2 regions of the Kitasatospora sp. NPDC048239 genome follow, and region 1 is predicted to be linked to the other one. Evidence: riboswitches for the same ligand, from Rfam matches in the RefSeq annotation. Region 1 holds a riboswitch; the other holds the start of a gene.
What was found. Region 1 has a riboswitch for S-adenosylmethionine ahead of ACGFZP_RS02070 (aminotransferase class V-fold PLP-dependent enzyme). Riboswitches for the same ligand answer to the same signal wherever they lie in the genome.
Positions count from the first base shown of each region.

Region 2: another riboswitch for S-adenosylmethionine. It lies ahead of thrC (threonine synthase); the one in region 1 lies ahead of ACGFZP_RS02070 (aminotransferase class V-fold PLP-dependent enzyme).

Region 1 covers NZ_JBICZP010000001.1:466,899-473,432, reverse strand. Annotated here, with positions in the region: gene ACGFZP_RS02085 (hypothetical protein) at 1-200, opposite strand, end outside; gene ACGFZP_RS02080 (rhomboid family intramembrane serine protease) at 436-1,218, shown strand; gene ACGFZP_RS02075 (Lrp/AsnC ligand binding domain-containing protein) at 1,260-1,541, shown strand; gene ACGFZP_RS02070 (aminotransferase class V-fold PLP-dependent enzyme) at 1,551-2,915, opposite strand; SAM riboswitch class IV at 2,967-3,084, opposite strand; gene trpD (anthranilate phosphoribosyltransferase) at 3,191-4,267, opposite strand; gene ACGFZP_RS02060 (hypothetical protein) at 4,387-4,812, opposite strand; gene ACGFZP_RS02055 (heme-copper oxidase subunit III) at 5,206-5,826, shown strand; gene ACGFZP_RS02050 (c-type cytochrome) at 6,014-6,534, shown strand, end outside.
Region 2 covers NZ_JBICZP010000020.1:5,448-11,981, reverse strand. Annotated here, with positions in the region: gene ACGFZP_RS34990 (hypothetical protein) at 50-412, opposite strand; gene groL (chaperonin GroEL) at 546-2,168, opposite strand; gene ACGFZP_RS34980 (cold-shock protein) at 2,502-2,705, opposite strand; gene ACGFZP_RS34975 (MoaD/ThiS family protein) at 3,317-3,595, opposite strand; gene thrC (threonine synthase) at 3,622-4,908, opposite strand; SAM riboswitch class I at 4,926-5,059, opposite strand; gene ACGFZP_RS34965 (glucosyl-3-phosphoglycerate synthase) at 5,234-6,226, shown strand; gene ACGFZP_RS34960 (trehalose-6-phosphate synthase) at 6,265-6,534, shown strand, end outside.

The sequences.
Region 1 (6,534 bases):
TCGACCGCGTTGCACCAGCGACAGCGCACCGACTCGACGGTCTCGCTGTGCACCTCGGTCTCCTCGACCTTGGAGTCGCCGGCCAGGTCGAAGTGCAGGAACTCGGTCACCCGTGCGGTGCGGGTCACGTCGAAGCGGGTCAGGTTGCCGCACAGGGTGCAGCGCCACCGCGTCTCGGCGGTCAGGGCGGGGACGGTCATCGGGGGTCCTCTCGGGTGGTCCCTGGATGGGCTCAGGCGCTCCCCCCGAGGCCCCGGCGTCGGCGGCGGGAGGCGGGAATGCCCGCCCCAAGCCTATTGCCTGGGGCAACCGTCCCGACCACCGGTCAGGGCGATCCCCCGGTGCGCTTCCGCCGCCGGACCGGCCGGACGGGCCCTACGCCACATGCCGTACCGCGCGGTGCCGCCCGCGCCGGGCGGCGCGATGCTGGGCCGCATGGCGATCCCGGTCCTGGACCACACCGGAGCACTGGGCGGGCGCCCGGCCGGCCGTCGTCCCGCCGTCACCTACGCCCTGATCGCGCTCAACACCCTGGTCTTCCTGTGCGGTCCGGCCGCCGGGCTCAACCCGCTCTACGGGACCGGCCAGAGCCGGGTCTGCGCCGAGCAGCGGTACGAGCAGCGCTGGGGAGCGGTACCGGTCGAACTGCTGGCCGGGCGACCGCTGGACGCCGAGCAGCTGGCCGAGGCCCCCGATCCGGTGCCGGGCTGTCCGGCCGCCCCCACCCCGGGCAAGCACCCGGCCCTGTCGGTCCTCAGCGCGCTCTTCCTGCACGCCGGCTGGCTGCACCTGCTGGGCAACCTGCTCTTCCTCCAGGTCTTCGGCGCCACCGTGGAGGAGCGGCTGGGCCGGGGCCGCTTCGCCCTCTTCTATCTGGCGGCGGGCTCGCTGGCCACCTACGGCTACGCGCTCGCGGAGGCGCACTCCGCCGACTCGACCCGGGTGCTGATCGGCGCCTCCGGGGCGATCGCCGCGGTGCTCGGCGCGTATCTGCGGCTGCACCCGCGCGCCCGGGTGACCACCCTCGTCCCGCTGCTGCTCTTCCTTCCGCTGCGGTTCCCGGCCTGGCTGGTGCTCGGCCTCTGGTTCGCCCTCCAGTGGTGGTCGGTCCACTCGGCGGGCCCCGGCGTCGCCTACCTCGTCCACGTCATCGGCTTCTCGGCCGGCTTCCTCTACGCCTGCACCCTGGCCACCCGCCCCCCGCGACGCCCCGACTGACGCCCGATACGCTGGCGGGACCCCACAAAGGAGCCCGAAAAGTGATCACCGCCATCGTCCTGATCAAGACCAGCGTCGACCGCATCCCGGAGATCGCCGAGGCGATCGCGGCCATCGAGGGTGTCAGCGAGGTCTACTCGGTGACCGGCGGCTACGACCTGGTGGCGATGGTGCGGGTACGGCGGCACGACGACCTGGCCGAGGTGATCCCCGGCCGGCTGAACAAGGTCCCGGGGGTGGCCCAGACCGAGACCCAGATCGCCTTCCGCACCTACTCGCAGCACGACCTGGAGGCCGCCTTCGCCCTCGGCCTGGACGGCTAGGGCCTCTCTCTAGGCGTCCCGGCGGCTGTCGGCGACGCAGCGGCCGCCCTCGTTGCGGTAGGTCCAGGCCGCGCCGTCCGTGACCAGCTCGCGGACGGCGGTCAGGAAGCGGTCGATGTGCTCGTCCGGGGTCCCGGCGCCGAAGCTGACCCGGATCGCGTTCAGGCTGCGCTCGCCCGGCAGCGACGGCTCCGGCGCCCCGCACTCGGACGGCGCCACGTCCTCGTCCCCGAGCAGGGTCCGCACCAGCGGGTGCGCGCAGAACAGGCCGTCGCGCACCCCGATGCCGTACTCGGCGGAGAGCGCCGCCGAGAAGTGCGAGCTGTTCCAGCCCTGGACGACGAAGGAGAGCACGCCCACCCGGGCCGAGTCCGCGCCGAACAGGTTCAGCACCTTGACCTGCGGGACGTCCGCCAGACCCGCCTTGAGCCGGTCGATCAGCTGCTGCTCGCGGGCCTCCAGCGCGTCGAAGCCGGCCTCGGTGAGCGCCCGGCAGGCGGAGGCGATGGAGTAGACGCCGATCACGTTCGGCGAGCCGGCCTCGTGCCGGGCCGGGCCGGTGTGCCACTGCACGGCCACCGAGCCGTCGGCCTCCCGGGCCACCGTGCGGGTGGCACCGCCGCCGGCCAGGTACGGCTCGGCCGCGTCCAGCCAGTCGGCCCGGCCGGCCAGCACCCCGGCGCCGAACGGCGCGTACAGCTTGTGTCCGGAGAAGGCGATCCAGTCCACGCCCAGCTCGCGCACCGAGACCCGGTGGTGCGGGGCCAGCTGCGCCGCGTCCAGCACCACCCGGGCGCCGTGCCGGTGCGCGACCCGGGTGAGCTCGGCGACCGGCCACAGCTCCCCGGTGACGTTCGAGGCGCCGGTGACGCAGAGCAGCTTGGGGCCCTCGGGCGCCTCGGCCAGCGCGGCGTCGAGCGCGGCGACCGCCTCGGCGTGCGAGCGGGGGGCCCGCAGGTAGTCGACCTCCAGACCGGCGTGCCGCCAGGGCAGCAGCGAGGCGTGGTGCTCGGTCTCGAAGGCGAACACCCGGGTGCCGGCCGGGACGGCGCCCGCCAGCAGGTTGAGCGAGTCGGTGGTGGCCCGGGTGAAGACCACCTGGTCGCCCTCGCGCAGGTCCAGGAACGCGGTGACGGTCCGGCGGCTCTGCTCGAACAGGTCGGTGGAGAGCTGGGAGAGGTACCCGGCGCCGCGGTGCACGCTGCCGTAGTAGGGGGCGTAGGCGGCGACGTCGTCCCAGACCCGCTGCAGCGCCGGCGAGCTGGCGGCGTAGTCCAGTGCCGCGTAGGTGACCTTCTCGCCGCTGGCCAGCGGGACCTCGACGTCCTGGCCGAGGACGGCGAGCGGGGCGCAGATTTCGGTGGTGACGGACATGGGGATGCACTCCTTCGGGGTCAAGGACCCCGGGAGTGCGTGTATGCCGGGTGTCCGCGCTTGCCACGCGGACGGTTCGCCACGTGACCCGGTCCTCACCCAGGGCACCCCGCCACGGAAGGAGGGTTGCCGGACAGCAAGCTGGGGCTTGTCGCTGTCACTCATGACCTGGCACGACTCTAGGTCGCGTCCACCCGATGGTCAAACAGGGGTCCGCCATTCGGACAAGCCGAAGGGCCCGCACCGACTGTCCGGCGCGGGCCCCAACCATCGCTTCACACCCGGCTGGTGGCCTCCGACCAGCGCTTCAGCACATCCTGGGCGGCGCCCGAGTCGACGGCCGCGGCGGCCCGCTCCAGGCCGACCGCCAGCTGCTCGACGAGCGGCGCGTCGGTCAGGTCCAGCGCCACCAGCGCCGACGCGGCGTTCAGCAGGACGGCGTCCCGGACGGGCCCGCGCTCCCCGGCCAGCAGCCGGCGCGCCACCTCCGCGTTGTACGCCGGGTCCGCGCCGCGCAGCGCCTCGATGCCGACCAGCTCGATGCCGAGGTCGCGCGGGTCGAACACGGTCTCGGTGACGGCGCCGTCGCGCACGATCCAGACCCGGGACGTGGTGGTGATGGTCAACTCGTCGAGGCCGTCGTCACCCCGGAACACCAGTGCGCTGGCGCCGCGCCGGGCCAGCACCCCGGCGATCAGCCCGGCCAGCCGGGTGTCGAAGCAGCCGATCGCGTGCGCGGTCACCTTGGCCGGGTTGGTCAGCGGGCCGAGGGTGTTGAACGCGGTGGGCACCCCGAGGCCGCTGCGGGCCGGGGCGGTGTGCCGCATCGCGGGGTGGAACTTCGCCGCGAAGCAGAAGGTCAGCCCGACCTCCTCGGCGACCTCCGCGACCCGCCGGGCGGAGAGGTCCAGGTTGACGCCCAGCTTCTCCAGCACGTCCGAGGAGCCGCTCGCCGAGGAGGCCGCCCGGTTGCCGTGCTTGACCACCTTGGCGCCGGCCGCCGCCGCGACGATCGCGGCCATGGTGGAGATGTTGACGGTCTTCGCCCGGTCGCCGCCGGTGCCGACGATGTCCACCGCCGGACCGGGGATGGACAGCGGCTCGGCGTGCGCGTACATCGAGTCCACCAGGCCGACGATCTCGTCGACCGTCTCGCCCTTGGCCCGCAGCGCCACCATGAAGCCCGCCATCTGGACCGGGGAGGCCTCGCCGCTCATGATCCGGTCCATCGCCCAGGCCGTGTCGGCCCGGTCCAGGTCCTCACCGCGCAGCAGCGCCGTCAGGATGTCCGGCCAGGTGCGGACCACCTGCACGGGGTCGTTGCCGCCGTTCGCAGGGTTCACGTTCACCATGGCCGACTCCAGCTCTGCTCGGTTCCCCGGGGGGTGTCCCCGGGACTGGAGTCAGCCTATCGAGCGGCGGGGTGCCCCCGGCCCGCCCTGGCCCTACTTCTCTAGTAATGAGACGGCGCTCAGCGAGCGGCCGGGGCGCGCTTCTCCAACCGGGCCCGGAGCAGGGTCGCCGCGGCCTCGGCCAGCGCCATCGGGTCCACCGGGCGGGAGATCGCCGCGTCCGCCCGGCTCCAGGCCGCGAGCCAGGAGTCCTGCGGCCGGCCGATCAGCACCAGCACCGGCGGGCAGCCGTAGATCTCGTCCTTCAGCTGCCGCCCGAGCCCGAGCCCGCCGGCCGGGACGGCCTCGCCGTCCAGGATGCAGAGGTCCACTCCGCCCTTCTCCAGCGCGCGCAGCACCGCGGGGGTGGTCGCGCACTCCAGGTAGGACAGCTCCGGCAGATCCGACGCGGGCCGCCGGCCGAGCGCCGTCAGCACCTGCTCACGGGTGTTGCGGTCATCGCTGTAGACGAGGACGGTGAGCGTCTCGTCGGTCGTGTACGCCATGGACCCTGCTCCCTCAAGTGTGATCCGGACCACGTTCGCCTGATCCGGATGCTACTCCCGTTCCCCCGCCGCCGAGGCCGTCCCGCGCGATCGTTCTCAAGCCGCCGCGCCCACGGCTCACCCGAGCGGAGGACACCCCGTCACCCCGACCCGCGCACTCCACCCGTACGGCCGATATCCGGCCTCCCCCATAGCCCCGGCGGGCCCTGGAGGGGTGCAGCGACACGCAGGGCATCAGGGTCGTAGGGCCCTCCGAGGAACCGTCAGAAAAGGGACACGCCGCTGCTCAGCCACTATCCGGAGGCCCCGTCGGCCCCCAGGGGGGCATACCGCACGCACCGGACACTCCGAGGGACACCCCCCGGCGTGAAGACGGAATAAGGGACCGACATAATGTCCGTCGTGGCGACAGCAACAGCAGTAGAAACCGGGCACGCGCACGGATCGGTCAACCGGCCGAACATGGTCAGCGTCGGAACGATCGTCTGGCTCAGTTCCGAGTTGATGTTCTTCGCGGCCCTCTTCGCGATGTACTTCACGCTCCGCTCCGTCAAGGGAGCCGAGTTCTGGAGCGAGAAGGCGCACGCCCTCAACGTGCCCTTCTCCTCGGTCAACACCACGATCCTGGTGCTCTCCTCACTGACCTGCCAGCTCGGCGTGTTCGCCGCCGAGCGCGGGGACGTGAAGAAGCTCCGTTCGTGGTTCGTCATCACTTTCGTGATGGGCGCGATCTTCATCGGCGGCCAGGTCTTCGAGTACACCGAGCTGGTCAAGAAGGACGGCCTCTCGCTGTCCTCCGACCCGTACGGCACGGTGTTCTACCTGACCACCGGCTTCCACGGTCTGCACGTGACGGGTGGTCTGATCGCCTTCCTGCTGGTCCTGGGACGGACGTACGCAGCCAAGCGCTTCACGCACGAGCAGGCCACCGCCGCGATCGTGGTGTCGTACTACTGGCACTTCGTCGACGTCGTGTGGATCGGCCTCTTCGCGACCATCTACCTGATCAAGTAACCAGCTGATCAGGTCGCTGGCCACCGGCCCCGGGTCCCGCCCTCACCGGCGACGGCCCGATTTGCCGGTGGCGACGCTCCCACCGACCGACCGCGCGCGCAGCCCTAGAACAGGCAGCCTCGTGCCGGCCAGACCGGCCGCCGGGTGCACCCACCAGTCGACCAGATCCTGACACCGGGGTTATTCCGTGAAAAAGCTCTCCGCACGACGGCGCCACCCATTGGCGGCGCTGGTCGTCCTACTTCTCGCCCTGGCGGCAACCGGGGGGCTGTACGCCGCGTTCGCGCCCGCCGACAAGGCGCAGGCCGACGTCGCCGCGCAGTCGCTCGCGATCGATGAGGGCAAGAAGCTCTTCGCCGTGGGCTGCTCCTCCTGCCACGGCCTGAACGGCCAGGGCAGCAGCGACGGTCCGAGCCTGGTCGGCGTCGGTTCCGCCGCGGTCGACTTCCAGGTCGCGACGGGCCGCATGCCGGCCCAGCAGCCCGGCGCCCAGGTGCCGAGCAAGAAGAACATCTACTCGCAGGCCGAGATCGACCAGATGGCCGCCTTCGTGGCCTCGCTCGGCCCCGGCCCGGTGACGCCGACCTCGGAGCAGTACACCTCGACCAACCCCGAGGACATCTCCAAGGGTGGCGAGCTGTTCCGCACCAACTGCGCCCAGTGCCACAACTTCGCCGGCCAGGGCGGTGCCCTGACCCAGGGCAAGTA
Region 2 (6,534 bases), on a different contig from region 1:
CGGATCACGCCGGCGGATCGAGAAGGCCGGGCCGGGCGGGATCACCGGATCAGGAGAGCCCGCCGACGGGCGCCACCACCGCGCCCTCCTTGCCGCACACCCAGTGCGGCTCCGGCCCCAGCTCGGGCTCGACGCTCAGCGCGTGCGGGTCCCCGTCGGCGGCGCACCCGGCACACAGCGGCCAGCGGCCGTACGCCTCCAGCAGCGCGTCCTGGACGTCCTGGGCGACCAGCCCGAGGACGTACTCGGTGCCGTCCGGCCACTGCTCCAGCCACCAGCGCCGGTGCGTCACGGCCTCCTCCACCAGCGACACCACGGCGGCGTCCGCCACGTCCCGGGCGGTCAGGTCGGCGAGGATCAGCGCCCGCGCGCTGTGCAGGGCGGTCTCGATGTCGTCAGCGGTGGCAGCCATCCGTCCATTGTCCCAAAGCCCGGCCCGAACCCCGCCCGGGCACCGGATTCCCGACGGCCCCGCGAAACGCCGCACGGGCGGCCCCCCGAAGGGAACCGCCCGTGCTGCGAAGAACAGCCGATCCGCGAGGGGATCAGAAGTCCATGTCACCGCCCGGCATGCCGCCGCCGGCGGCCGCAGCGGCCTTCTCCGGCTTGTCGGCGATGACGGCCTCGGTGGTGAGGAAGAGCGCCGCGATGGAGGCGGCGTTCTGCAGCGCGGAGCGCGTGACCTTGGCCGGGTCGATGATGCCCGCGGCGACCAGGTCGACGTACTCGTTGGTGGCGGCGTTCAGGCCGTGACCGGCGGGGAGGTTGCGCACCTTCTCCACCACGACGCCACCCTCCAGGCCGGCGTTGGTCGCGATCTGCTTGATCGGGGCCTCCAGCGCGACCTTGACGATGTTGGCACCGGTGGCCTCGTCGCCCTCCAGCTCCAGCTTGTCGAAGGCGACGGACGCCTGCAGCAGCGCGACGCCACCACCGGCGACGATGCCCTCCTCGACGGCGGCCTTCGCGTTGCGGACGGCGTCCTCGATGCGGTGCTTGCGCTCCTTGAGCTCCACCTCGGTGGCCGCGCCGGCCTTGATGACGGCCACGCCGCCGGCCAGCTTGGCGAGGCGCTCCTGGAGCTTCTCGCGGTCGTAGTCCGAGTCGCTGTTCTCGATCTCGGCACGGATCTGGTTCACGCGGCCGGCGACCTGGTCGCTGTCGCCGCCACCGTCGACGATGGTGGTCTCGTCCTTGGTGATGACCACCTTGCGGGCGGTGCCCAGCAGGTCGACGCCGGCGTTCTCCAGCTTGAGGCCGACCTCCTCGGAGATCACGGTGCCACCGGTGAGGATGGCGATGTCGCCGAGCATGGCCTTGCGGCGGTCGCCGAAGCCCGGGGCCTTGACGGCGACGGACTTGAAGGTGCCGCGGATCTTGTTCACGACCAGGGTCGACAGGGCCTCGCCCTCGACGTCCTCGGCGATGATGACGAGCGGCTTGCCGCTCTGCATGACCTTCTCCAGCAGCGGGAGCAGGTCCTTGACCGAGCCGATCTTGGAGTTGGCGATGAGGATGTACGGGTCCTCGAACGTCGCCTCCATCCGCTCCAGGTCGGTGGCGAAGTAGGCGGAGATGTAGCCCTTGTCGAAGCGCATGCCCTCGGTGAGCTCAAGCTCCAGACCGAAGGTGTTGCTCTCCTCGACGGTGATGACGCCTTCCTTGCCGACCTTGTCCATCGCCTCGGCGATGAGCTCGCCGATCTGGGTGTCGGCGGCCGAGATGGAGGCGGTGGAGGCGATCTGCTCCTTGGTCTCCACGTCCTTGGCCTGGGCCAGCAGCTGGTCCGAGACGGCGGCGACGGCCTTCTCGATACCGCGCTTCAGGGCCATCGGGTTGGCGCCGGCGGCGACGTTGCGCAGACCCTCGCGAACGAGCGCCTGGGCCAGCACGGTGGCGGTGGTGGTGCCGTCACCCGCGACGTCGTCGGTCTTCTTGGCGACCTCCTTGACGAGCTCGGCACCGATCTTCTCGTACGGGTCCTCGAGCTCGATCTCCTTGGCGATGGAGACACCGTCGTTGGTGATCGTGGGGGCGCCCCACTTCTTCTCCAGCACGACGTTGCGACCCTTGGGGCCGAGCGTGACCTTCACTGCGTCGGCGAGCTGGTTCATGCCACGCTCAAGGCCGCGGCGAGCTTCCTCATCAAAGGCGATGATCTTGGCCATCAGAAGTGGTCCTCCGGGACACGGTCGACTGCTCGGACCAAGGGGTGCCCGCGACGGACGGCCCTGGTGTGCGGGGGTCCTTTCCCCTACCGCTCCCGGGGGCCTCACCGACCCGGTCCGCTGTCACTCTCACGCTGTGAGTGCTAACGCCAATGATTAGCACTCCGGGTAGGCGAGTGCAAGCCCAATCGCCAACCCGCGAGCCGCACCGGCCGCCCCGGGGCACCGGATCCGGACATGGCTGCGGGCCCGTACGACGTGTCGTACGGGCCCGCAGCGAAGCAAGAGGTGCACCAGCCGATGGGCCGAGCCGAACTCCTGGGACCGGAAAGGTCAGACCGCCGCGCGGACCATGTCCGCCTGCGGGCCCTTCTGCCCCTGAGAGATCTCGAACTCGACCCGCTGGCCCTCCTCAAGGGTGCGGTAGCCGTCCATCTGGATCGCGCTGTAGTGGACGAAGACGTCCGCACCACCGTCGACCGCGATGAAGCCGTAGCCCTTCTCCGCGTTGAACCACTTGACGGTGCCCTGAGCCATTCCGAACTCCCCTAGTGCTGTGCTGGCCCTTCACGCGCCCGCAGGTCTGCGGGCCCGGGTCTGGTTGAGGCCGGCCCGGGGAACCCCCCCTGGGCACAGCCGTGCACGCCGCAATCCCCCGCCGAGCCCATCGGAGGCATCCGATGAACGGGCGATTGCGTCGACCGCGGCTGAATGTATCCGGATCGACGCCCTCTGCAACAGAGCCCGCCGCTGGGAATTCGCTAGGGGTGTCAGGGGACAGGCCGGGTGAAAGCGGGAGAAATTCCCGCATTCCACGCCGGACATAGCGGACGAATTGCCCAAATCCCCTGAAGAATTCTGACATCGGCCTGACATGTTTCAACGCCACGGCCCCGGCGCCGGTCTCAGCGGCCGGACGGATACCGGCGGTACGGGCGCGGACGGATTCGACCGCCGGTGAAAGGGGGAGGGGGAGCCCTGTTCCCGGCTGAGCCACACTCTACTCCGACTTGACCGGGAAATATTCCGGCCGGAATGCGACCAGCCGCCCGCGCGTACGGGAAGCGGAATTCCGTACGCGCGAACGGCTGGTCGAAGAACCGGGCGGCCGGCCGGGGAGCCGGGCGACCGATCCGGGAAGGGGCGGCTCAGCAGCCGCCGGCCACCGCGGGGATGATCGAGATGCCGGCGCCGTCCTTGATCTCGGTGGCCAGGCCCTCCGCGAAGCGCACGTCGTCGTCGTTGACGTAGACGTTGACGAAACGGCGCAGCTTTCCGGCGTCGTCCAGGATGCGGGCGGAGATGCCCGCGTGGTTGTTCTCCAGGTCGGCGATGACCTCACCCAGGGTGGCGCCCTCGGCGGTCACCTCGGCGACGCCGCCGGTGTAGGTGCGCAGGATGGTCGGGATGCGGACGGTGGCGCTCATGGGGGCTTCTCCTTGCTGCGGGTGGGTCAGGCGGAGGCGAGGCCGGCGTCGCGGAACGACGCCAGCGTCGGGCGGATCACGGCGGTCATGCCGGCGTCGGAGACGGCGTCCAGGGTCTTCAGACCGTCGCCGGTGTTGATCGCGACGGTCTCCTTGGCCGGGTCCAGCTGTCCGGTCTCGACCAGCTTCTTCAGCACGCCGACGGTCACCCCGCCCGCGGTCTCGGCGAAGACGCCCTCGGTGCGGGCCAGCAGCTTGATCGCGGCCACCACCTCGGCGTCGGTGACGTCCTCGACGGCGCCGCCGGTGCGGCGGGCGATGTCCAGCACGTACGGGCCGTCGGCCGGGTTGCCGATGGCCAGCGACTTGGCGATGGTGTCCGGCTTGACCGGGCGGATCACGTCGTGGCCGGCCTTGAAGGCGGCCGACACCGGCGAGCAGCCCTCTGCCTGGGCGCCGAAGATCCGGTACGGCCGGTCCTCGACCAGGCCGAGCCTGATCAGCTCCTGCAGGCCCTTGTCGATCTTCGTCAGCTGCGACCCCGAGGCGATCGGGATGACGATCTGCTCCGGCAGCCGCCAGCCGAGCTGCTCGCAGATCTCGTACGCCAGCGTCTTGGAGCCCTCGCCGTAGTACGGGCGCAGGTTGACGTTGACGAAGCCCCAGCCCTCACCGGCCGGGTCGCCGATCAGCTCCGAGCAGAAGCGGTTCACATCGTCGTAGTTGCCCTCGATGCCGACCAGCTCGCCGCCGTAGACACCGGCCATCACGACCTTGCCCTGCTCCAGGTCGTGCGGGATGAACACGCAGGACTTGAAACCGGCCCGGGCCGCCGCCGCGCCCACCGCACCGGCCAGGTTGCCGGTCGACGAGCAGGACAGGGTGGTGAAGCCGAAGGCCCGCGCGGCCTCGATGGCGCACGCCACCACGCGGTCCTTGAACGAGTGCGTCGGGTTGCCCGAGTCGTCCTTGATGTGCAGCTGGGCGGTGAATCCGAGCTCGCGGCCCAGGTTGTCCGCCTTCACCAGCGGGGTCCACCCCGGGTTCAGGTTCGGCTTGCCGGCGACGTCGGCCGGCACCGGCAGCAGCGGGGCGTAGCGCCAGATCGACGCCGGTCCGGCCTCGATCCGCTTGCGCAGCTCCTCGGCGCTCTCGCTGCCGAAGTCGTAGGCGATCTCCAGCGGCCCGAAACACTCGACACAGGCGAAGCTCGGACCGAGCGGGAACCGGGTGCCGCACTCCCGACAGGACAGGGCGGCGGCGGGGCCGAGGTCAACGGATGCGGGTGCGGGTGCAACGGTGTCGATAGCCATGATGGCGGAGGCCTCTCTCCTCATCTTCCCCGTGACGCGGGCGCGCCACAGGCCGGAATTGGCACCTGTCCCGCCGGGGCCTGTCGAACAGCCGCGCGAGAAGGTTGCCGGGACGTCAACGGGCCGTTCCCTCAGTCCCTCTGGATGAGCTCTATGAAGTTGTTGGTCGTGCTCAGCGGTGACCCCGGCGTGCGAAGGTCCGACCGCTGTACGAAGACTGTATCCGAAGGCGTCAAGCCTGAACGGGACCGTCCGCCACGCGAGATGACCTGTCCCACCCGCCCAGCCGAGGAGTGCGCCCGTGCCCGCCGAACCGATCCCCGCGCTGCTACCGGAGGCCGCGTCCTGGCTGCGCCGCCGCTCCTGGAGCGCGGCCGACCGTCCGGTGCGCACCCTGCTTGAGGCCAAGCGGGTGGCGGGCCGGGCCGGCACCGTCAGCGTGGTGCTGCCGGCCCTGGACGAGGAGGCCACCGTCGGCGACATCGTCCGGACCATCCGCCGCGAGCTGATGGAGCGCCTGCCGCTGGTCGACGAACTCGTCGTCGTCGACTCCGGATCCGTGGACGGCACCGCCGCCGCGGCCGCCGCGGCCGGCGCCCGGGTGGTCCACCGCGACGACATCCTGCCCCGGCTGCCCGCCGCCCCCGGCAAGGGCGAGGTGCTCTGGCGCTCACTGCTGGCCACCAGCGGCGAGATCGTCTGCTTCGTCGACGCCGACCTGCGCGAGTTCGACCCCGCCTTCGTCTCCGGCATCGTCGGCCCGCTGCTCACCGAACCCGGGATCCAGCTGGTCAAGGCCATGTACGACCGCCCGCTGGAGACCGACGGCGCGATCGTGCCGGCCGGCGGCGGCCGGGTCACCGAGCTCGTCGCCCGCCCGCTGCTCAACCTGCACTGGCCGGAACTCGCCGGTTTCGTCCAGCCGCTCGGCGGCGAGTACGCGGCCCGCCGTTCGCTGCTCGAACGGCTGCCCTTCCCCACCGGCTACGGCGTCGAGCTGGGCCTGCTGGTCGACGCCCTGGAGACGGCCGGCCTCGACGCCCTCGCCCAGGTGGACGTCGGCGTGCGCCACCACCGCCACCAGGACGGCCAGGCGCTCGGCCGGATGGCCGCCACCATCTACCGCACCGCCCTCGAACGGCTCGACCGCGCCCACCGGCTCAAGGCCTCCGCCGACCTGCTGCACCCGTGGCTCACCCAGTTCACCCGCGACCCGGACACCCGCGCGTTCACCGCACACACGCACCCGGTCACCGCCGTCGAGCGCCCCCCGATGCACACCGTCCCCGAGTACGTGAACCGCCACCTCCCCCGCTGAGGGGTTTGCGGGCCCGGAGCCACGGCAACGTACCAACCATGGGCGATCTCACGACCGAACGTTCGAGTCCGACCGGCACCGCCCCCGTCCTGGTGGCATCCAACCGGGGGCCGGTGTCGTTCAGCGCCGCGGAGGACGGCACCCTGACCCTCCGCCGGGGCGGCGGCGGCCTGGTCTCCGGGCTCTCCGCCATCGACGACCCCAACGCCGTCTGGGTCTGCGCCGCACTGGGCGAGGCGGACCGCCGAGCGGCCCGGCAGGCCCCCGACGGACGCCTCGACCTCGCCGGCCACGACGTCGGCGGCCAG